One region of the Allobosea sp. TWI1241 genome, then DNA from elsewhere that is predicted to be linked to it. Evidence: predicted binding sites of a transcription regulator. Region 1 holds the regulator's gene; each other region holds the start of a gene.
What was found. Region 1 encodes LexA, which represses DNA repair genes until DNA is damaged. Its sites were predicted from a motif close to TGTTCNNNNTGTGTTCNG; they were not measured.
Positions count from the first base shown of each region.

Region 2: the regulator LexA is predicted to act here: its motif matches at 2,356-2,373, upstream of recA (recombinase RecA).
Region 3: the regulator LexA is predicted to act here: its motif matches at 2,365-2,382, upstream of ssb (single-stranded DNA-binding protein).
Region 4: the regulator LexA is predicted to act here: its motif matches at 4,343-4,360, upstream of uvrA (excinuclease ABC subunit UvrA).

Region 1 covers NZ_JBDJKW010000002.1:76,943-82,573, forward strand. The annotation lists gene gltX (glutamate--tRNA ligase) at 1-878, opposite strand, end outside; gene ABE438_RS03385 (ComEC/Rec2 family competence protein) at 1,039-3,330, shown strand; gene lexA (transcriptional repressor LexA) at 3,324-4,064, opposite strand; gene ABE438_RS03395 (molybdopterin molybdotransferase MoeA) at 4,177-5,388, opposite strand; gene moaC (cyclic pyranopterin monophosphate synthase MoaC) at 5,385-5,631, opposite strand, start outside.
Region 2 covers NZ_JBDJKW010000001.1:193,112-198,742, forward strand. The annotation lists gene cckA (cell cycle histidine kinase CckA) at 1-245, shown strand, start outside; gene ABE438_RS00970 (hypothetical protein) at 331-888, opposite strand; gene ABE438_RS00975 (MFS transporter) at 925-2,229, opposite strand; gene recA (recombinase RecA) at 2,496-3,542, shown strand; gene alaS (alanine--tRNA ligase) at 3,726-5,631, shown strand, end outside.
Region 3 covers NZ_JBDJKW010000009.1:12,651-18,281, reverse strand. The annotation lists gene ABE438_RS12885 (M20 family metallopeptidase) at 2-1,117, opposite strand; gene ssb (single-stranded DNA-binding protein) at 1,720-2,277, opposite strand; gene ABE438_RS12875 (3-phosphoshikimate 1-carboxyvinyltransferase) at 2,495-3,778, opposite strand; gene ABE438_RS12870 (LysR family transcriptional regulator) at 3,871-4,773, opposite strand; partial or broken gene ABE438_RS20370 (YjiS-like domain-containing protein) at 4,890-5,066, shown strand; gene ABE438_RS12865 (N-acetyltransferase family protein) at 5,127-5,631, shown strand, end outside.
Region 4 covers NZ_JBDJKW010000008.1:55,641-61,271, forward strand. The annotation lists gene ABE438_RS12130 (AIPR family protein) at 1-1,005, shown strand, start outside; gene uvrA (excinuclease ABC subunit UvrA) at 1,135-4,242, opposite strand; gene clpB (ATP-dependent chaperone ClpB) at 4,508-5,631, opposite strand, start outside.

The DNA.
Region 1 (5,631 bases):
GAGGAGAGGTTGAACAGGGCGATCATCTCCTCGGTCGAGAAGATCTCCTGGTCGCCATGGCTCCAGCCGAGGCGCAGGAGGTAGTTGCGCACAGCCACCGGCAGATAGCCCATCGAGCGATAGGCATCGACGCCGAGCGCGCCGTGGCGCTTCGAGAGCTTGGCGCCGTCCGGCCCGTGGATCAGCGGGATGTGCGACATGCTCGGCACGCTCCAGCCCATCGCCTGGTAGATCTGGGTCTGGCGGGCGGCGTTGGTCAGGTGGTCGTCGCCGCGGATGATATGGGTGACGCCCATGTCGTGATCGTCGACCACCACGGCGAGCATATAGGTCGGCGTGCCGTCCGAGCGCAGCAGCACGAGGTCGTCGAGATTCTCGTTCTGCCAGACGACGCGGCCCTGGACCTCGTCCTCGACGACCGTCTCGCCGGTCTGCTCGGCCTTGAGGCGGATCACAGGCTTGACGCCGGCCGGCGCCTCCGACGGATCACGATCGCGCCAGCGCCCGTCATAGCGCAGCGGCTTGCCCTCGGCGCGCGCCTTCTCGCGCATCTCCTCGAGCTCCTGCGGCGTGGCGTAGCAGTAATAGGCCTTGCCGGCGGCGAGCATCTGCTCGGCGACCTCGCGATGGCGGGCGGCGCGCTGGAACTGGTAGACCGTCTGCCCGTCCCAATCGAGGCCGAGCCAGGACAGCCCGTCGAGGATCGCGGCGATCGCGGCGTCCGTCGAGCGCTCGCGGTCGGTGTCCTCGATGCGCAGCAGCATGCGGCCGCCGTGACGGCGCGCGTAGAGCCAGTTGAACAGTGCGGTGCGGGCCCCGCCGATATGGAGGAATCCGGTGGGCGACGGCGCAAAGCGCGTGACGACCTCATCGCTCATGAAGGAAGGCTCCGGGAAACGGCGAAACAAGGGGAGACGGCGAAGGGCGCGATGCGCCCGGCCGGGCTGACATCCGGCGCGGCCGCTGTAACATGCCCGGGCCGCCGCCGTTAAGCGCCTTCCTGCGCCGGCGCGGCGAGGGGAGGCCGCGAGGGGGGCAATGGCGTCCATCCCGCCCGAGCGCCGTGGGGTGGCGCGGGCTGCCGGCCTCGTCCTGGCGGGCGGGGCGGGGCGAACGCGTCCCGACTGGTCGCCCGCGATCCTGCTCCATACCTTCTGGAACGGCCTGCGCGGCGCGCTGGCGCTGGAGATCGAGCGGCGGCGGCTGTTCAACTGGCTGCCGGTGCCGCTCGGGATCGGCGTCCTGCTGTATTTCCTCGCCGATGGCGAGCCGGGCCTGGCAGCGCCGCTCTTCGGGGCAGGGCTGTTCGGCGCCGCGGCGCTCGCCTTCAGCCGGACGCGGCGCGGGGCGATGGCGACCTGCGTCGCGCTCGCTGCCGCCTTCGTCGGCTTCGCGGCAGGGGTCTGGCGCAGCGCCGAGGTCGCCGCACCCATCCTGGCCCGTCCGCATGTCGGGCGGGTGAGCGGCTTCGTCGAGAGCCTGGAGCAGCGGGAGAAGGGCGTCAGGCTGGTGCTGCTGGTCACGAGCCTCGCAGGCGTGGCGGAGCCGGCGCGGCCGCGGCGGGTGCGCGTCTCGGCCAATGTCACCGGGCTGCGGCCGGGCGACCACCTGCTGGCGACGGCCCGGCTGCTGCCGCCGCCCGGCCCGGCGCGTCCCGGCGGCTACGATTTCGCGCGCGACGCCTTCTTTCGCGGCATCGGCGCGGTCGGCAACATCGTCGGCAAGGTCGTGCTCTCGCCGGCGGAGCAGCCCATGCCGTCCGCCTTGCGCCGGCAGGTGCTGATCGACGATGCCCGCAACGTGCTGACCGCGCGCATCGCCGCGATCGGGGGCGGGCAGGCGGGCGCGATGGGCGCGGCGCTGGTCACCGGCAAGCGCGGGCTGATCAGCGAGAGCACCAATATCGACCTGCGGGCAGCGGGGATCTACCACATCGTCTCGATCTCCGGCCTGCATATGGTGCTCGCCGCCGGGACGATCTTCTGGCTGGTGCGGGCTCTGCTCTGCGCCTCGCAGACGCTGGCGCTGGCCTGGCCGGTCAAGAAGATCGCGGCGCTGGCCGCGATGAGCGGCGCTGTTGCCTATTGCGTTTTCTCCGGTGCCGAGGTCGCGACCGTGCGCTCGCTGATCATGACGCTGGTGATGCTGGGCGCGATCCTCGTCGACCGCCCGGCGCTGAGCATGCGCAATCTCGCGCTCGCCGCGATCATCGTGCTGCTGCGTGAGCCGGAGGCGCTGCTCGGCCCGAGCTTCCAGATGTCGTTCGGGGCGGTCGCGGCCCTGATCGCCTTTGCCGAGCGCTGGCAGGCCCGCGCGCCCGATGCCAAGGCGGCGAACTGGCCCTGGCCGCTGCGGCCGCTCTGGCTCTCGGCGGTCGGCATCGTCACCACCACCATGGTGGCGACCGCGGCGACGGCGCCTTATGGCGTCTATCATTTCCAGGTCTTCAATCCGTTCGGCCTGCTCGGCAATGCGCTGGCCCTGCCCTTCGTCTCGCTGGTGGTGATGCCGGCGGCGGTGTTCGGCGTGCTGGCCTATCCGTTCGGGCTCGACTGGCCGGCCTGGGCGGCGATGGGCTGGGCCTCGGAGCTCGTACTGAAACTCGCGCACTGGGTCGCGGGAATGGAGCGCTCGACGGTGGTGCTGCCGGCCTTCGGGCCCGCGGCGCTAGTGGCGTTTTCGCTGGCGCTGCTCTGGCTGACACTCTGGACCACGGCGATCCGCTATCTCGCGGCGCTGCCGCTGCTCGCCGGCCTCGCCGTCGCCGCGGCGCCGGCCCGCCCCGACATCCTGATCGAGCGCGACGGTTCCGGCATGCTGGTGCGCGGTGCGGATGGGCGGCTGGTGCTGGCCGGGCGGCCGAGCCGCTTCGTGCTGGCGCAATGGCTGCTGGCGGACGGGGATTCGCGGGCGCCCGACGATCCCGGCCTGCGCAGCGGCGCGGCCTGCGACACGCGCGGCTGCGTCATCCGGCTCGCGGACGGCCGCAGCGTCGCCTATGCGCGCGACCGCATCGCGCTGGCCGAGGATTGTGGGCGTGCCGATCTGGTGGTGACGCCGCTCTATGCCAACGGCGCCTGCGCGGCCCGGCTGATCGACCGGGCGGTGCTGCGCCGCGACGGCGCCGTCAGCTATCGCACCGCCGGCGGCGGCTGGACCGCCTTCACCGCCGAGGACGCCACCCGTCGGCGGCCCTGGACCCGCCCGCAGCCGGAGCCGTCCCCCGCGGCCTCGACCGCCGGGCGGCCGCCACAGTCCCGCGTCACGGCCACGCCGCCTGCGGCGGCCACGGCCCCATCCGTCCCGGACGAGGCCGAGCGGCTTCAGTAGCGCCGCATCAGATTGACCAGCCGGCCCTGGATACGAACGCGATCGGGACCGAGCACGCGGGTCTCATAGGCCGGATTCGCCGCTTCGAGCGCGATGGAGGAGCCGCGCTTGCGCAGCCGCTTCAGCGTCGCTTCCTCGTCGTCGATCAGCGCGACGATGATGTCGCCCGTATTGGCGGTGTCCTGCTTGCGGATCACCACCGTGTCGCCGTCGAGGATGCCGGCCTCGACCATCGAATCGCCGCGGACCTCGAGCGCGAAATGCTCGCCGGTGCCCAGCATGTCGGCGGGCAGGGAGACGGCGTGGCTGCGGCTCTGGATCGCCGAGATCGGCACGCCGGCGGCGATGCGGCCCATCACCGGGATCGAGACCGTGCCGCGGCCATCCTCCTCGGCGGCACGCGGCCGCGCCGGCGCGACAGGGGCCGCAGGGGCGGGCGGCGGCGTCTGGCCGAGGCCGCCCTGTACCACAGAGGGGCTGAAGCGCGGGCGCTGCTGGCCCGGCGCGGCGCCGCCCATATTGTCCGGCATCTTGATCACCTCCAGCGCGCGGGCCCGGTTGGGCAGGCGCCGGATGAAGCCGCGCTCCTCCAGCGCCATGATCAGGCGGTGGATGCCGGATTTGGATCGCAGGTCGAGCGCGTCCTTCATCTCGTCGAAGGAGGGCGGCACGCCGGATTCGCGCAGGCGCTCATGGATGAAACGGAGCAGTTCCGACTGTTTGCGTGTCAGCATGACGGAGGTGCGCGCCTTTCAGGCTGGATTCGAAACAAAGCCTGAACAGGATAGCTGTTCTCTTTGTGTTCCGCAAGGTCGCCGGGCGAGGGCCGGCCGGCGCGCGCCGGCCTCAGCGCAGCCGCAGGATCCGACAGGGATCGCCGGCCTTCGCCGCCGGCGCGTTCACCGGGCGCACGACCAGCGCATCGGCCCGCGCCATGGTGGCGAGCATGGAGGAATCCTGGCGCGGGAAGGGCGTGGCGACCGGCCCGTCCGCGCCCTGCTCGAGCGTCGCGCGCAGATAGTCCTGGCGCTCGTCGTTCGCCGGCAGGTCGACGGCGATGCTGGCGCGCTCGCTGCGGTCCCGCGCCGGGTCGGCGAGGCCGAGCAGCGCCTCGACCAGCGGCACGGCGAAGAGATGGCCGCAGACGATCGAGGAGACCGGGTTGCCCGGCAGGCCGAGCACGACCATGCGCTCGATCACGCCGGTCATCATCGGCTTGCCGGGGCGCATGGCGATGCGCCAGAAGCCCGGCGTCATGCCCTGGGCGGCGAGGGCCGCGCGCACCAGGTCGTGCTCACCGACCGAGGCGCCGCCGAGCGTGACCAGTACGTCGGCACCGGCCCGGCGCGCCGCGCCGATCCGCGCGGCGAGGTCGGCATGGTCGTCGCGGGCGATGCCGAGATCGAGCGGCGTGCCGCCGGCCTGCGCGACCAGGGCGGCCAGCGCGAAACCGTTCGAGGCGACGATCTGGTCGGGCCCGGTCTCTTCGCCCGGGCTGACGAGTTCGTCGCCGGTGGCGAGGATGGCGACCAGCGGCCGGCGCCGCACCGGCAGCGAGGCGTGTCCCATGGCGGCGGCGAGCGCGAGCGTCGCCGGGTCGAGCCTGCGTCCGGCGGCGAGCAGCCTGTCGCCCTGGCTGAAGTCGAGCCCGGCGGCGCGCACGAACCTTCCGGGCGCGACCTGCGCCAGCACGCGGATGCTGGGGCTGCCGACGCCCTCGGCATCCTCCTGCATCAGCACGGCGTCGGCGCCCTCGGGCAGGGGGGCGCCGGTGAAGATGCGCACAGCCTCCCCGGGGCCGACCGCGCCGGAAAAGCGCTTGCCCGCGGCCGATTCGCCGATGACCGCGAGCGTCCTGCCGGGCTGGAGGTCGGCGGCGCGGGCGGCGTAGCCATCCATGGCCGAATTCGCGAAAGGCGGCTGGGTGCGCAGCGCCGCGAGATCCTCGGCAAGCACGCGGCCGATGCAGTCGGCGAGCGGCAGCCGCTCCGTGCCCGTCGGTCCCGGAACGCTCTTCAGCAGCGCGGCCAGCGCGGCATCGACCGGGGTCAGGCTCATGCCGCGGGGCCCGGATCGGCGAGGTCGTAGGCGCCGGACTTGCCGCCGGATTTGTGGACGAGGCGCACGCCCTCGATCTGCATGGCGCGATCGACCGCCTTCACCATGTCGTAGACGGTGAGGCAGGCGACGCTGACGGCGGTGAGCGCCTCCATCTCGACGCCGGTCTTGCCGGTCAGCCGGACCTCGGCGCGCACGGTGACGCCGGGCAGCGCCTCGTCGATCTCCAGCTCGACCGCGATC
Region 2 (5,631 bases), on a different contig from region 1:
TCTTCACCCGCCATGACGGGCAGGTCGACCTCGTGATTTCCGACGTGGTCATGCCGGAGATGGACGGGCCGACGCTGCTCGGCGAGCTGCGCAAGCGCAACCCGCAGACCAAGGTGGTCTTCGTCTCCGGCTATGCCGAGGAGGCCTTCCGCAAGAACCTGCCGGAGGGCGAGGATTTCCACTTCCTGCCCAAGCCGTTCACGATGAAGCAGCTCGTCGAGACGGCCAAGGCGGCGATGGGCTGAAGGCCGAGGACCGGCAAAAAGGCCCGACGCTGGGAGAGGTTTCGGGCCGCCTCTCCATGCGAGAGCGATCCCGGCGGCGGCAGCCTCAGCGGCGCCGCGCCCACCAGATCCGCCCGCGCAGCAGCCAGTAGCGGGCCCGCTGGCGCAGCGCCGCCCCCAGCTCCGCCATGCGCTGGAAGGCCGCCGTCGCCTTGATGCGGTCGAGGATCGTGCGGCGGATGGTGTCCAGCCAGCCGATGCACCAGGCGAACCAGGGAATCGTCAGGAGCTGGGCGCGCCCGGCGTGATAGACGCGCTCGACCAGCAGGAAGCTGCCGAGATGGGCGATGCCCATGGTCACCAGCCCCGGCCAGAGCGCACCGCGCGCCAGCAGCACCAGCGAGAGCAGCTTCAGCGGCTCGGCGATGGCGAAGGGCACGGCCAAAGCCGCCAGCGCGCCATAGGGCGGCAGCGAGCCGATCCAGCGCTCGGCCCGCGCCACGATCTGCAGGCCTGAGAACCAGCTCAGCAGCGGCCGGTAGAGCGGCCGCACCATCTCGTCGAGCAGGATCACCAGCCCGACCACCAGGTCGAGCGGGATCAGCAGCAGCTGCAGGCCGCGCCGCGGGCGGCCCCGTCTGGTTCCGGCAGGCTCGTCACGCATCGTCCGACCTCCACAGGCGAGGCGCGACGCCCCGCTTCAGCCTGCCATCGCTTTCCTGGCAGGCACCGCCTCGCGGCCGACCAACGCCAGCGCCAGCGCCGTGATCAGCCCGGCCACCGCCAGATACAGGCCGACATAGCCCAGCCCCCAGTTCGTCGCCAGCCAGGTCGCGATATAGGGCGCGAGCGAGGCGCCGACGATGCCGCCGAAGTTGAAGGTGAGCGAGGCGCCGGTATAGCGCACCTCGGTCGGGAACAGCTCGGCCAGCGCCGTGCCGAGCGGGCCGTAGGTGAAGCCCATCAGCGCGAAGCCGAGGCCGAAGAACAGCAGGACCCCGATCATGCTGCCGGAGCCGAACAGCGGCGACAGCAGCGCGCCGAAACCGGCGATGGCGAGGCTGGTCCAGAACAGCGTGCGTCGCCGGCCATAGCGATCCGCCAGCAGCGCCGAGATCGGGATGGTCAGCCCGAAGAACACCACGCCGGCCATCTGCATCGGCAGGAACTGCACGCGGCTGTAGCCGAGCGCCACCGTGCCCCAGCTCAGCGAGAACACCGTCATCAGGTAGAACAGCACGAAGGTGGCGAGCGCCGCCAGCGTGCCGAGCACCAGCGTCCTTCCATGGCCGGAGACCACGGTCGCCAGCGGCAGGCGCACCCGCTCGCGCTTCTCGATCGTCGCCTGGAAGGCCGGCGTCTCGGTGATGCGCAGGCGGACATAGAGCCCCATGAACACCAGCAGCGCGCTGGCGATGAAGGGGATGCGCCAGCCGAAGGAGAAGAACTGCGCGTCGGTCAGCACCTCCGAGAGCAGCAGGAAGCTGCCCGTGGCGAAGATGAAGCCGATCGGCGCGCCGAGCTGCGGGAACATGCCGTACCAGGCCTCCTTGCCGCGCGGCGCGTTCTCGGTAGCGAGCAGCACCGCCCCGCCCCACTCGCCGCCGAGCCCGAGCCCCTGGCCGAGCCGGCACAGCGCCAGCAGGAGCGGCGCCAGCACGCCGACCTGCGCATAGGTCGGCAGCAGGCCGATCGCCACGGTCGACAGGCCCATCATCATCAGCGCCGCGACCAGCGTCGCCTTGCGGCCGACCCGGTCGCCGAAATGGCCGAACACCGCCGCGCCGATCGGCCTTGCGAAAAAGGCGATCGCAAAGGTGGCGAAGGATTGCAGCATGCCCGACGTCGCGTCGGCGCCCGGGAAGAACAGCTTCGGGAACACCAGCACAGCCGCCGTGGCGTAGATGTAGAAGTCGAAGAACTCGATCGTCGTGCCGACCAGGCTGGCGAACAGGACACGGCGCGGGGAGTTGCCGCCGCGGGCGGCGGGAGCGGAAGCGGCCACGGTATAATCCTTCAAAACAGGAGCTTGACGCGACAGGAGGCGCCTCTAGCAGCGCCCGATCCATTCGCCAAGCGCATGACGAAACGTCAATTCATAAGACGATGCGCCTATGATGCATGTGAAAAAGAGAACGAAAAAAGAACTTGCCAATGAGAACAAACCATGACCAGATATCCACAGGCGCGGATTTGAGATGTCGTCGCGCCCTGCCATAAGGAGCGGACGTCGTGAATCAGGCGAATCTCAAGCTCGTGGAAGGCTCCTCGATGGATAAGGCCAAGGCCCTGGACGCCGCGCTCTCTCAGATCGAGCGCGCCTTCGGCAAGGGCTCGATCATGCGTCTGGGCAAGAACCAGCAGGCGATCGAGATCGAGACCGTCTCGACCGGTTCGCTCGGGCTCGACATCGCGCTCGGCGTCGGCGGCCTGCCGCGCGGCCGCGTCATCGAGATCTACGGGCCGGAATCCTCAGGCAAGACCACGCTGGCGCTGCACACCATCGCCGAGGCGCAGAAGAAGGGCGGCGTCTGCGCCTTCGTCGACGCCGAGCACGCGCTCGACCCGGTCTATGCCCGCAAGCTCGGCGTCAATCTCGACGACCTGCTGATCTCCCAGCCCGACACCGGCGAGCAGGCGCTCGAGATCACCGACACGCTGGTCCGCTCCGGCGCGATCGACGTGCTCGTCATCGACTCGGTCGCGGCGCTGACCCCGCGTGCCGAGATCGAGGGCGAGATGGGCGATAGCCAGCCCGGCCTCCAGGCCCGCCTGATGAGCCAGGCCCTGCGCAAGCTCACCGCCTCGATCTCGCGGTCGAACTGCATGGTGATCTTCATCAACCAGATCCGCATGAAGATCGGCGTGATGTATGGCAGCCCGGAGACCACCACCGGCGGCAACGCGCTGAAGTTCTACGCCTCGGTGCGTCTCGACATCCGCCGCGTCTCGACCCTGAAGGACCGCGACGAGGCCACCGGCAACTCGGTGCGCGTCAAGGTCGTGAAGAACAAGGTCGCGCCGCCCTTCAAGCAGGTCGAGTTCGACATCATGTTCGGCGAGGGCATCTCCAAGGCCGGCGAGCTGATCGATCTCGGCGTCAAGGCCGGCATCGTCGAGAAGTCGGGCGCCTGGTTCTCATTCGACAGCCAGCGCCTCGGCCAGGGCCGCGAGAACGCCAAGACCTTCATGAAGGCCAATCCCGACGTCGCGGCGCGTATCGAGGCCACCATCCGCCAGAATTCCGGCCTCGTCGCCGAGCGTATCCTCGAGCAGGTCGACCCGACCGCCGAGGATCTCGACGAGGGCGAGGCCTGAGCCTTCGCCCCTTCCGGACAGGATCACGGGCGGCCTCGCGGCCGCCCGTTTCATTTGGCCGGGACGCGCTCATGCGCATGCCGGCCCTTGCGGGCGCTTTCTGGACACGTATGAGTGGGCCGCATAGAACCTTGCGGCCCGCCGGCCCCGCCGGCCCCTGCCCGAACCAGAGCCAAGATTGCGATGAGCGGCGTCAACGAGATCAGGTCCACCTTCCTCGACTATTTCAAGGCCAACGGCCACGAGATCGTCCCGTCGAGCCCGCTCGTTCCGCGCAACGATCCGACGCTGATGTTCGCCAATTCGGGCATGGTGCAGTTCAAGAACGTCTTCACCGGCCAGGAGAAGCGTCCCTATTCGCGCGCCACCACGGCACAGAAATGCGTGCGCGCCGGCGGCAAGCACAACGACCTCGACAATGTCGGCTACACCGCCCGCCACCACACCTTCTTCGAGATGCTCGGCAACTTCTCGTTCGGCGACTACTTCAAGGAACAGGCGATCCATCACGCCTGGACCCTGGTCACCCGCGAGTTCGGCCTGCCCAAGGAGAAGCTGACAGTCACCGTCTATTCCGAGGACGACGACGCCCACGCGCTCTGGAAGAAGATCGCCGGCCTGTCGGATTCCAAGATCATCCGCATCCCGACCTCCGACAATTTCTGGCGCATGGGCGACACCGGCCCCTGCGGCCCCTGCTCGGAGATCTTCTACGACCACGGCGACCACATCCCCGGCGGCCCTCCCGGCTCGCCCGACGAGGACGGCGACCGCTTCATCGAGATCTGGAATCTCGTCTTCATGCAGTACGAGGAAGCGGCCGGCGGCATCCGCACCGACCTGCCCCGCCCCTCGATCGACACCGGCATGGGGCTGGAGCGCATCGCCGCCGTGCTCCAGGGCACGCATGACAATTACGCGATCGACCTGTTCGCCACGCTGATCCGCACCATCGCCGACCTCACCAACGTCCCGCCCGACGGGCCGATGAGCGCCAGCCACCGCGTCATCGCCGACCATCTGCGCTGCTCCGCCTTCCTGATCGCCGACGGCGTGCTGCCCTCTAATGAGGGCCGCGGCTATGTGCTGCGCCGGATCATGCGCCGCGGCATGCGCCATGCGCAGTTGCTCGGCGCCAGGGATCCACTGATGCACCGGCTGGTGCCGGCGCTGGTGCGCGAGATGGGCCAGGCCTATCCGGAGCTCATCCGCGCCGAGGCGCTGATCGGCGAGACGCTGAAGCTGGAAGAGACCCGCTTCCGCACCACGCTGGCGCGCGGCCTCGCCATCCTCGACCAAGAGGCACAGGGGCTTGGCAGCGGCGACAAGCTCAAGGGCGACGTCGCCTTCACCCTCTACGACACCTACGGCTTCCCGCTCGACCTGACGCAGGACGCGCTGCGCGCCCGCGGCGTCGGCGTCGATCTCGACGGCTTCGACGCCGCCATGGCGCAGCAGAAGGCCAAGGCGCGCGCCGCCTGGGCCGGCACCGGCGAGGAAGCCACCGAAAAGCTCTGGTTCCCGCTGCGCGAGCGCATCGGCGCGACCGAGTTCCTCGGCTACGACACCGAGAGCGCGGAGGGCGTCGTCACCGCGCTGGTCAAGGACAATGCCGAGGTCGCCGCGCTGAAGCAGGGCGAGACCGGCTTGGTCATCCTCAACCAGACGCCGTTCTACGGCGAGTCCGGCGGCCAGGTCGGCGATACCGGCACGCTGACCGGCGCCGGCTTCCAGGCCCGCGTCACCGACGTCCAGAAGAAGCTGGGCGACGTCTTCGTGCATCATGTCGAGGTCGTCTCGGGCGAGATCACCGTCGGCAAGCCGGCCGAGCTGACGGTCGATCATGGCCGCCGCGGCACCATCCGCGCCAACCACTCCGCGACCCATCTGCTGCACGAGGCGCTGCGCCGCGTGCTCGGCGACCATGTCGCACAGAAGGGCTCGCTGGTGCAGCCGGAGCGCCTGCGCTTCGACTTCAGCCATCCCAAGCCGATCTCGCGCGAGGAGCTCGCCCGGGTCGAGCAGATGGCCAACAGGCTGGTGCTGCAGAACGAGCCGATCAGCACCAAGCTGATGTCGGTCGACGACG
Region 3 (5,631 bases), on a different contig from region 1:
CTCAGAGCGTCTCGAGCAGGCCCTTGATCACGGCCCGGCGCGGCGCGATCGACGAGAGCAGCCCGTATTCCTGCAAGGTGTGGGCGCCGTCGCCGTCGATGCCGAGCCCGTCCAGTGTCGGCACGCCGAGCGCGGCGGTGAAATTGCCGTCGGAGCCGCCGCCGGTCATCGGGCAGTCCTGCAGGTCGAAGCCGATCCCGGCCGCGACCGCGCGCGCCTGCTCGTAGAGCGCCGCGACATCGGGCGTCTTCTCATAGGGCGGGCGGTTCATGCCGCCGGTCACCGTCAGGCGGACATCGGGCCCGTGCGGCGTCAGGCCGAGGATGCGCTGCTCCATGGCCGCGCCGTCGGCCGCCGAGGTCACGCGGCAATCGACGCTGAACCAGGCGTGCTGCGGTACGACATTGGCGGCCGTGCCGCCGCCGACCATCGCCACCGTGGTGGTGATGCCGCGGGCGTAGTCGGTCATGCCCTCGACGGCGAGGATCTGGTGCGCCGCCTCGCGGATGGCGTTGCGGCCGTCCTGATGGCGCGAGCCGGAATGGGCCGGGCGCCCCTCGACCTTGACCTCGAAGCGGCCGACGCCCTTGCGGGCGGTGACGATGCGGCCGCCCTCGCGCGCCGGCTCGGTGACCAGCACCGCCATCGACTCGCGGCCGATCGCCTCGATCAGCCCGCGCGAGCTCGGCGAGCCGATCTCCTCGTCGGCGGTGAACAGGAAGATCATCGGGCGCCGCGCCGTGCCGGCCCGCGCCACGTCCTTGAAGGCCTGGAGCGCCAGCCAGGCGCCGCCCTTCATGTCGTAGATGCCGGGGCCGTAGAGGCGGTCGCCCTCGATGCGCACGGGCAGGTCCCTGGCGCTGGTCCCGACCGGGTGAACCGTATCGAGATGCGACATCACGGAGACGGCCTTCTCGCCATTGGCGAGGCCGGCGCGCAGGACGAGATGGTCGCCGAGACCGTCGCGGCCCGGCACGCGCTCGACCGCGATCGGCAGGCCTTCGACCTCCTTCGCGACGAGGTCCATCATACCGTTGACGCCGGCGGGATGGTGGGTGGGGCTTTCGAGGGCGGTCCAGACGGCGAGTGCCGAGGCGGTGGGATCTTGCAGTGTCATGATGGCGCCAGCATCGCCGCAAAGCATGGCGGTAGAAAGGAGCCCGCGACGCAGGAGGGCCATGCGTGAAGGCCATGCATGCGATGCGCGGGTCCGCGGAGACATCGCCCCGCCGGAACGAGCATTCCAATCACACTCCGCGACAGCGCGCCGTGCACCGCAAAGCGCAATTCGGAAGGCGGGAACAGGAACCCGGCCGCCGACGAATCCGCCTTCAGCGGATCGCCAAGACCGGCAAGCGCGAGCTGAAGGCCGACCCCGGCAGCCGCGCGCTTTCAAAGCGACAGGCAATGCCGGGTCCGTCGACGCGCAGCTTCAGCAGGAGCGAGGCGCTCCGTTCCAGGACATCACGCGCGCCGCATGCCAGCGCGAAGGCGCGATAGCGACAACCCGGCAGCGGCCACCCGGCAAACGGCGGTTCTCGCCGTAGCCGACCGGCTACGCCTCGATCTCCCGCAGCACCACCACGACGGAGAGCCCCTGGCGACCGGCGAAGAGCAGGCCGGTCGAGGCGCGGGCTGCCCAAGGCGAGCAGCGCGGCGCGACCGCCCTGTCGCTCGATGGCCTGCCATCGCTCAGACCGGTTCGCGCCGTCGTGCGGCCTAGAACGGGATGTCGTCGTCGAGATGCGAGGAGGAGGAGGAGCGCGAGGAACCACCGCCGCCACTGCCGCCGCCGCTCATGGCCGGCTGGCGCGAGCCGCCGCCACCACCCATCGGGCTGGACCGGCCGAAGGAGGAACCGCCGCCCTCGTCGCCATAGCCGCCACCACCGCCGCCGGCGCCGTACTCGTCGGAACCGCCCTGGCCGCGGCTGTCGAGAATGGTCAGCTCACCGCGGAAGCGCTGCAGCACGATCTCGGTGGTGTACTTCTCGACGCCCTGCTGGTCCTGCCATTTGCGGGTCTGCAGCTGGCCCTCGATATAGACCTTCGAGCCCTTGCGCAGATACTGCTCGGCGACCTTGGCGAGGTTCTCGTTGAAGATCACCACGGAGTGCCACTCGGTGCGCTCCTTGCGCTCGCCCGACTGCTTGTCGCGCCAGGTTTCCGAGGTGGCGATGCGCAGGTTGACGACCGGCTCGCCGCTGCCGAGACGCCGCACCTCGGGATCGCGCCCGAGATTGCCGACGATGATCACCTTGTTGACGCTACCGGCCATGAACGGCTCCGTTTCCTGCGCACTGAACTCGATACCGGCCGATGACCGATCCCGGACCTTAACGGTTCCTTAAGCCGCAATCAACGATGTTCTTATTTTGTTCCAGACATCAAGTGTCAGTTGTCCCCGAGAGTCTGGCGGACGCCTTGAGCGCAGGAGCGCTCAGGCCCGGCGCGCCCCGCCCCTCGCCGGGGAGCGCGGCGCGTCGCGACGGCCGTCAGGGCACCTCGCCCTCGAATCGCACGCCGAGCGAGCCGAGCGCGCGCCAATAGTCCGGATAGGTCTTGCCGACGCAGGCCGGGTCCTCGATCGTGATGCCGCCGATGCGCAGGCCGGCGAGCGCGAAGCTCATCGCGATGCGATGGTCGGCGAAGGTATCGATCCGGGCCGGCAGCACCTGACCGGCCAAGGCGGGATCGGCGGCGACGAGCAGATCGTCGCCCTCCTCCGCGCCGAGACCGGGGCGGATGCGCGAGAGGCCCTGCGCCAGCGCGGCGACGCGGTCGCATTCCTTGACGCGCAGATTGGCGATGCCGGTGAAGCGCACCGGCGTGCGGTTGAAGGCGGCGAGCACGGCGAGCGTCGGGATCGCATCCTGCATCTGCGCGCCGTCGATTTCGGCCGGCAGGTTCGGGAAGGCCGAGATCAGCGCATGCGCACGGGCGTCGGGCTGGGTGAAGGCGGAGGCCGGCACGCCGAGATCGATCGCGCCGCCGGTCAGCACCTCGGCGGCCCAGAGATAGGTCGCGGCCGAGGCGTCGGGCTCGATCAGGTAATCGGTGGCGACATAGCCGGTCGGCGCGATGCGCCAGCTTGTCGCGTCCGGCTGCGTCACCTGCGCCCCGAAGGCGCGCATGGTCGCCAGCGTCAGGTCGACATAGCCGCGCGCGCCGATGACGCCGTCAGTGCCCAGCCCCGTCAGCGCGACATCGACCGGCCCGCGCGCGCAGGAAGCGGCCATAAGCAGCGCCGAGACATACTGGCTGGAGAGCCCGGCATCGACCTCGACCCGGCCGCCCGCGAAGCCGCCCTCGCCCGTGACGGTGACCGGCGGGCAGCCGCTCGGCGCCTCGACCGCGACGCCGAGCGTGCGCAGCGCCTCGACCAGCGGCGCGATCGGCCGCTTGCGCATGTGCTGGTCGCCGTCGACGACCACTCGCCCGTCGACCAGCGCGGCGGCGGCTGTGAGGAAGCGGGTCGCGGTGCCGGCATTGCCGAGGAAGAGCGGCTCCGCCGGCGCGGCGAGCCGGCCGCTGCCGGTGACGACGAAACTGGTGGCATCCGGCTCCTCGACGCCGACGCCCATCTGCCGCAGGGCCTGCGCCATATAGAGCGTGTCGTCGCTCTTCAGCGCGCCAGACAGCCGGCTCGTGCCCTTGGCCAGCGCCGCGACCAGCAGAGCGCGGTTGGTGATCGACTTCGAGCCGGGCGGCGTCACCTTGCCATGCAGCGGGCCCGCCGGCGGGATGATCGTCAGGGTGCGGATGTCCGCGTCTCGCATGGCAGGCTCGCTCTCGCGGTTCGGGCTGTCTCGGCGAGGCTCTTAGCGGCTGCAGCCGGGAAGCGGAAGCGCGCGCCCCGCCGCAGCCGGGCTCAGGCGCCCTCCTCCGCCGGCGTGCCGAGTGCGCGCAGCGAGCGCAAGGTCTCGCGCAGGCCGAGATGCAGCGGCTTGTCCTTGCGCAGCACGAGCGCCAGCGTGCGGTGCAGCCGCGGCGCCAGCGGGCGGACCATCAGCGTGCCGCGCGCCGCGGCGTCGCGCACCGCGAGCCCCGGCAGCACGGCGCAACCGAGCCCGGCGCCGACCAGCCCCTTGATCGCCTCGACGCTGCCGAGCGACATCACCGGCCGCAGGGCCACGCCGGCCTCGGCGAACCAGGCGTCGGCGATCCGCCGGGTGTTGCCGCCCGGCTCGAAGAGCAGCACCGGCATGCGGGCGAGATCGGCGGCGGCGACCTCGTCCGGCAGGTCCGTCTCCGGCGGGGCGACGGCCATGAACGCGTCCTCGAGCAGCGGAGTGACGGCAAGGCTGCGGCCGGCCGCGGGCAGCGAGACCAGCCCGATGTCGAGCAGGTTCTCCTCGACCGCGCGGACCATTTCGGCGGTGTTGCCGGTCGTCACCGTGATCTCCAGCGTCGGAAAGCGGCGGCGCAGATCCTTGAGCACCGGCGGAAGCAGGAAGATGCAGGCGGTGGCGCCGGTGCCGATGCGCACCCGCCCCAGCCGGCCCTCGGCATGGCGCGCCATCGCCTCGAGCGCCGCATCCACCTCGGCCGCGATGCGCTCGCCATGGCCGAGCAGGGCCGCGCCCGCCGCCGTCGGCCTAGCTCGCCGACCGACGCGCTCGACGAGAGCGGTGCCGAGCCGGCGCTCCAGTTCGCGCACCTGCTGGCTTACCGCCGGCTGGCTGAGGCCGAGGCGCTCGGCCGCGGCCGAGAAGCTGCCGAGCGCGATCACCTCACGAAAGCTGTCGAGCTGGTCGAGGCTGAAACCGCGCATGCCAAGGAATTCCTTATGCTCCGCATCACGAGCAGAATATTCACTTATGACATCGCCGGACGCAATCATCGGGGCGACCAAGCCGCCATCCCGGCGGCCGTGAAAGGCCCGAGCGAATGTCCCGAACGCGCTTGCCAGCATGGGCGACCTTGCCCGCATGGGCGAGCTGGCCAGCATGGGCGACCTGGCGCGAACTGAGCGATTATCTCGCCGGCTCGCAGGCTTCCCATCTCCAGCAGATACGGAGCCTGCGCGCCCTCGACGACCACCTGCTCGCCGATATCGGGCTCCGCCGCAGCGGCTTCCGCCCGGTCCTGCTGGCCAACTGCGAACCCTTCAGCGAAAGCTCGCCCATGACGAACGCCTCCTTCACGCCCCCGGCCATGACGCATGCTCCGGACGGCGCCCTCATCGTGCGCGACGCGCTGCCGGCCGACATGGCGGCGATCCGCGCGATCTACGCGCATCACGTGCTGCATGGGCTGGCGAGCTTCGAGGAGGCGGTTCCCTCCCTCGACGAGATGCTGGCGCGCCGCGGTTCCGTGCTGGCGCAGGGGTTGCCCTATCTCGCGGCCGAGCAGGACGGCGCGATCGTCGGCTATTGCTGTGCCGGCAGCTATCGCCCGCGCCCGGCTTATCGCCACACCATCGAGGACTCGGTCTATGTGGCGGACGGCAATGCCGGCCGCGGCATCGGCCGGGCGCTACTCTCGGCCCTGATCGCCCGCTGCGAGGCCGGTCCGTGGCGGCAGATGCTCGCCGTCATCGGCGACAGCGGCAATGCCGGCTCGATCGGCCTGCACCGCGCCCTCGGCTTCGAGACGGTCGGCACGCTGCGCGCGGTCGGCTTCAAGTTCG
Region 4 (5,631 bases), on a different contig from region 1:
AAGCTGTATGCGGGAAACATCCGTCTCTTTCTCGGAGCTCGGAAGGGTGGCATCAATGAGCAGATCATTGCTACGGCCAAGGATGCCCCAGGTAATTTCTGGGCGCTGAATAACGGAATAACGATTGTCGCTGACCATGCTGATGAAATTGATGCGGGAAGCACCTCTTTGAAGCTGAAGCGTTTCAGCATTGTCAATGGATGCCAGACAACAAACAGCCTCGTACGCGCCGGATCAGAATCGGCCAAGGTTTTGGCTCGAGTGATTGCTGCAAAATCAAATTTGCGAAATGATATTGTCAGATTTAATAACTCCCAGAATGCAATCAAAATCTGGACAGTTAGGGCGGCCGACAAAACACAGCAAAATCTGCAGCGCCAATTTAAGAAATTTGGAATCGAATATGCCCCTAGGCAGGACGGCGCGAGGAAGAGGACGGGCAAGGACACTATCGAGCTGGATAGATTGGCTCAATACATCGCATCTTCTGATAAAGAATTTCTTATCCAAGCTATTGATAATAAGGGAGAGTTGTTTGACCAGCCGTATCAAAAACTATTCCCAAAAGACATAAGCGAACGCCGAGTATATTTAGCGTGGCTTTCCGGTCTTGCCTCCGATGCGGAGCGTAAGAAGCTTTTGGAGAAAATCGGGGATACTTCAAGTGGTTTGCTGACCGTGACGTCTGGATTTTGGATTGTATATACATCCTTCATTTTGATGAAAAAATTCAGCGACTTAGACTCTGGAATAATAACTCTTGATAAGATGAAAAATCAGTCATTCCAGAATTCAATAAATAAATATGCTGCTAAAGCAACGGAGATTTTCTTTGATGCGGCGATTGATACTTACGATCGTTCCGAATATGGTTCTGTAAAAGCGACACTTAGATCCACAAAATTTCTTGGAAAAATGGATTCTAAAATTGCAATGCGCGTCGCAAAATTAAAGGCAAAAGAGTTGCCAAATTTAGTGGATGTTTGTAAGTCCATTAAAGTTTAGTTTTATTTTCTAAAAAAGGGTGCGGCGCGCAATTGCCGCATCCTTTCCTTTATAGCGTTGGCCTTGTTTGCCGAGTGTCAGCCCTGTTGACTCTGTGTTGAATTTTCAACTTAAACTGCATTGCAACAGTCACTCCGCCGCCTGCGCCCCAGTCCCCTTCAACGGCCTTCTCTCCAGCACCTCGCGCAGGAAGCGCGCGGTGTGGCCCTTGCCGATCCGCACCACGTCTTCCGGCGTGCCCTGGGCCACGACCTCGCCGCCGCCGTCGCCGCCTTCGGGGCCCATGTCGATGATCCAGTCGGCGGTCTTGATCACTTCGAGGTTGTGCTCGATGACCACCACCGAATTGCCCTGCTCGACCAGCTCGTGCAGCACCTCCATCAGCTTGGCGACGTCGTGGAAGTGCAGGCCGGTGGTCGGCTCGTCGAGGATGTAGAGGGTGCGGCCGGTGGCGCGCTTGGAGAGCTCCTTGGAGAGCTTGACGCGCTGCGCCTCGCCGCCCGACAGGGTGGTGGCCTGCTGGCCGACCTTGACGTAGTCGAGCCCGACGCGCGCCAGCGTCACCATCTTCTCGCGGATCGAGGGCACGGCCTTGAACAGCTCCTTGGCCTCCTCCACCGTCATGTCGAGCACGTCGGCGATCGAGCGGTCGCGATACTTCACCTCGAGCGTCTCGCGGTCGTAGCGCTTGCCCTTGCAGACGTCGCAGGTGACGTAGACGTCCGGCAGGAAGTGCATCTCGATCTTGATGACGCCGTCGCCCTGGCAGGCCTCGCAGCGGCCGCCCTTCACGTTGAAGCTGAACCGGCCGGCCTGGTAGCCGCGCGCCTTCGCCTCCGGCAGGCCGGCGAACCAGTCGCGGATCGGGGTGAAGGCGCCGGTATAGGTCGCCGGGTTGGAGCGCGGCGTGCGGCCGATCGGCGACTGGTCGATGTCGATGACCTTGTCGAGATGCTCCAGCCCCTCGATGCGCTCATGCGGCGCCGGCTGGGCGATGGCGCCGTTCAGCTTGCGCGCGATCGCCTTGTAGAGCGTGTCGATCACCAGCGTCGACTTGCCGCCGCCGGAGACACCCGTGATGCAGGTGAACAGGCCGAGCGGAATGTCGACCGTGACGTCCTTGAGGTTGTTGCCGCGCGCGCCGACGATCTTCAGGCTCCGGCCCTTCTGCGGCTTGCGGCGCCGCGGCGGCACCGGCACGCTGAGCGCGCCGGTGAGATATTGCCCGGTGAGCGAGTTCGGATCGGCCAGGATGTCCTCCGGCCGGCCCTGCGAGACGATTTCGCCGCCATGGATGCCGGCGCCGGGGCCGACATCGACGACATAGTCGGCGGTGAGGATCGCGTCCTCGTCATGCTCGACCACGATCACCGTGTTGCCGAGATCGCGCAGCCGGCGCAGCGTGCCGAGCAGGCGCTCATTGTCGCGCTGGTGCAGGCCGATCGACGGCTCGTCCAGCACGTAGAGCACGCCGGTCAGCCCCGAGCCGATCTGGCTGGCGAGGCGAATGCGCTGGCTCTCGCCGCCCGACAGCGTGCCCGAGGCGCGGGCGAGGGTGAGATATTCCAGCCCGACATCGAGCAGGAAGCTCAGCCGGTCGCGGATCTCCTTGAGGATGCGCGGGGCGATCTCGTTCTGCTTCGCCGAAAGCCGCGAGGGCAGGGCGCTGACCCAGTCGAGCGCATCGCGCACCGAAAGCCGCGAGACCTCGCCGATATGGCGCCCGTCGATCTTCACCGCCAGCGCCTCGGGCTTGAGGCGGTAGCCGTTACAGGCGGCGCAGGGCGTCTCCGACATGAAGCGCCCGATCTCCTCGCGCGCCCAGTCGCTCTCCGTCTCCTTCCAGCGCCGCTCCATATTGGTGATGACGCCCTCGAAGGGCTTCTTCACCTCATAGGCGCGCAGGCCGTCATTATAGGCCATGCGCACCGCTTCGGTGCCGGTGCCGTAGAGGATGGCGTCGCGCGCCTGCTGCGGCAGCTCCGACCAGGGCTTGGTCATCGAGAAGCCGAAATGACGGGCCAGCGCCTCGAGCGTCTGGCCGTAATAGGGCGAGGTCGACTTGGCCCAGGGCGCGATCGCCCCCTTCTTCAGCGTCAGCGAGGCGTCCGGCACGATCATGCCGGGGTCGATGCGCATCTCGTGGCCGAGCCCGTCGCAGGTCGGGCAGGCGCCGAACGGGTTGTTGAACGAGAACAGCCGCGGCTCGATCTCGGGAATGGTGAAGCCGGAGACCGGGCAGGCGAATTTCGAGGAGAAGGTGACGCGCCGCGGCTCGCCGTTCTCCTCCTTTTCGTCGGCATATTCGAACACCGCGATGCCGTCGGCGAGGTCGAGCGCCTGCTCGAGCGAATCCGCCAGCCGCGCCCCGAGATCGGGCCGGATCACGATGCGGTCCACCACCACGTCGATGTCGTGCTTGAACTTCTTGTCGAGCGAGGGCGCGTCCGGGATCTCGTAGAAGGCGCCGTTGACCTTGACGCGCTGGAAGCCGCGCTTCAGCCAGTCGGCCATCTCCTTGCGGAACTCGCCCTTGCGGCCGCGCACCACCGGCGCCAGCAGATAGCCGCGCGTCTTCTCCGGCAGGGCCACCAGCCGGTCGACCATCTGCGAGACGGTCTGGCTCTCGATCGGCAGGCCGGTCGCCGGCGAATAGGGGATGCCGGCGCGGGCCCAGAGCAGGCGCATATAGTCGTGGATCTCGGTGACGGTGCCGACCGTCGAGCGCGGGTTCTTCGAGGTGGTCTTCTGCTCGATCGAGATCGCCGGCGAGAGCCCGTCGATCTGGTCGACATCGGGCTTCTGCATCATCTCGAGGAACTGGCGGGCATAGGCCGACAGGCTCTCGACATAGCGGCGCTGGCCCTCGGCATAGATCGTGTCGAAGGCGAGCGAGGACTTGCCCGAGCCCGACAGGCCGGTGAACACCACCAGCTTGTCGCGCGGAATGGCGAGGTCGACATTCTTGAGGTTGTGCTCGCGCGCCCCGCGCACCGAGATCATCCGCGCATGCGCCTCCGCCGCCAGGTTCGCGCCGGCCTTGGCGTCGAACAGCGCCTCCAGCGACGCCGCCTGCTCGGCCAGCGTCGCCTTGGCGGCCGCGGGCTTGGCAGCGGACGGCTTGGCGGTCGCGGTCTTGGCAGTCTTTGTGCTGGCAGTCTTCGCCTTGGCGCTCGTCGTGCTGGCGGCAGGAGCCTTGCCGTCCGTCGCGGCGGAGCTTTGAGTCTTGCGGGCCATGTCGGGATCCGGTTGGGGGCAGCCGTAGAGATAGGGCAAAAGCCGTTCCGTGCCAGATCGGGCCGGCGGCGGGCGGGCATGACTAGCACGCAGGCGGCGATGTTGCCGCATTGTTCCTGCCGGCTGTCCTGACAAAGATTGTCAGCAGCGCGTCAGGGGCGGGACGAGCCCCCGCCCGAGCCGGCATGCCGCGGGCGCGGGCCGCCGCAACGACAAAGGGCGCCGCTCGCGCGGCGCCCTCGTCATCATCGGGGTGCGGAACCCCTCAGTTCAGCGGCACGCCCGCCGGGCGCTGCTCGCTTGCGGCGGCGAACTCGCCCAGCATCAGCCCGGCCGGGCCGACGGTGAGCGGCACGGTCTCGCCGTCCCGGATCGCGCCGGCGAGCAGCAGCTCGGCCAGCGGGTCCTGCACCGACTTCTGGATCACGCGCTTCAGCGGGCGCGCGCCATAGGACGGGTCGTAGCCCTTCTCGGCCAGCCAGTCGCGCGCCTCGGGCGAGAGGTCGAGCGCGATCTTGCGGTCGACCAGCAGGCGGCCGAGGCGGGCCATCTGGATGTCGACGATGGCGCCCATATCCGACCGCCGCAGGCGATGGAACAGGATGATGTCGTCGATCCGGTTGAGGAACTCCGGCCGGAAGGCGTGGCGGACCACGCCCATGACCTCGTCGCGCACGGCCTCCGAATCCTCGCCCTCGGGCTGGTTCACCAGATACTCCGAACCGAGATTCGAGGTCATGATGATCAGCACGTTGCGGAAGTCGACCGTGCGGCCCTGGCCGTCGGTGAGCCGCCCGTCGTCGAGCACCTGCAGCAGGACGTTGAACACGTCCGGATGCGCCTTCTCGACCTCGTCGAACAGCACGACCTGATAGGGCCGGCGCCGCACGGCTTCGGTCAGGGCACCGCCCTCCTCATAGCCGACATAGCCGGGAGGCGCGCCGATCAGCCGGGAGACCGAGTGCTTCTCCATGTATTCCGACATGTCGAGCCGGACCATCGCCGTCTCGTCGTCGAACAGGAAGGCGGCGAGCGCCTTGGTCAGCTCGGTCTTGCCGACGCCGGTGGGCCCGAGGAACATGAAGGAGCCGATCGGACGGTTCGGGTCCTGCAGGCCGGCGCGGGCGCGCCGCACCGCCTTGGACACCGCCTCGACCGCCTCCTTCTGGCCGACGACGCGGGCGCCGAGCGTCTGCTCCATCTGCAGCAGCTTCTCCTTCTCGCCCTCCAGCATCTTGTCGACCGGCACGCCGGTCCAGCGCGAGACCACCGCCGCGACATGGTCGGGCGTCACCGCCTCCTCGACCATGCCGGACTGGCCGCCATTGGCCTCGATCTCGGCGAGCTGCTTCTCCAACTGCGGGATCTCGCCATAGGCCAGCTCGCCGG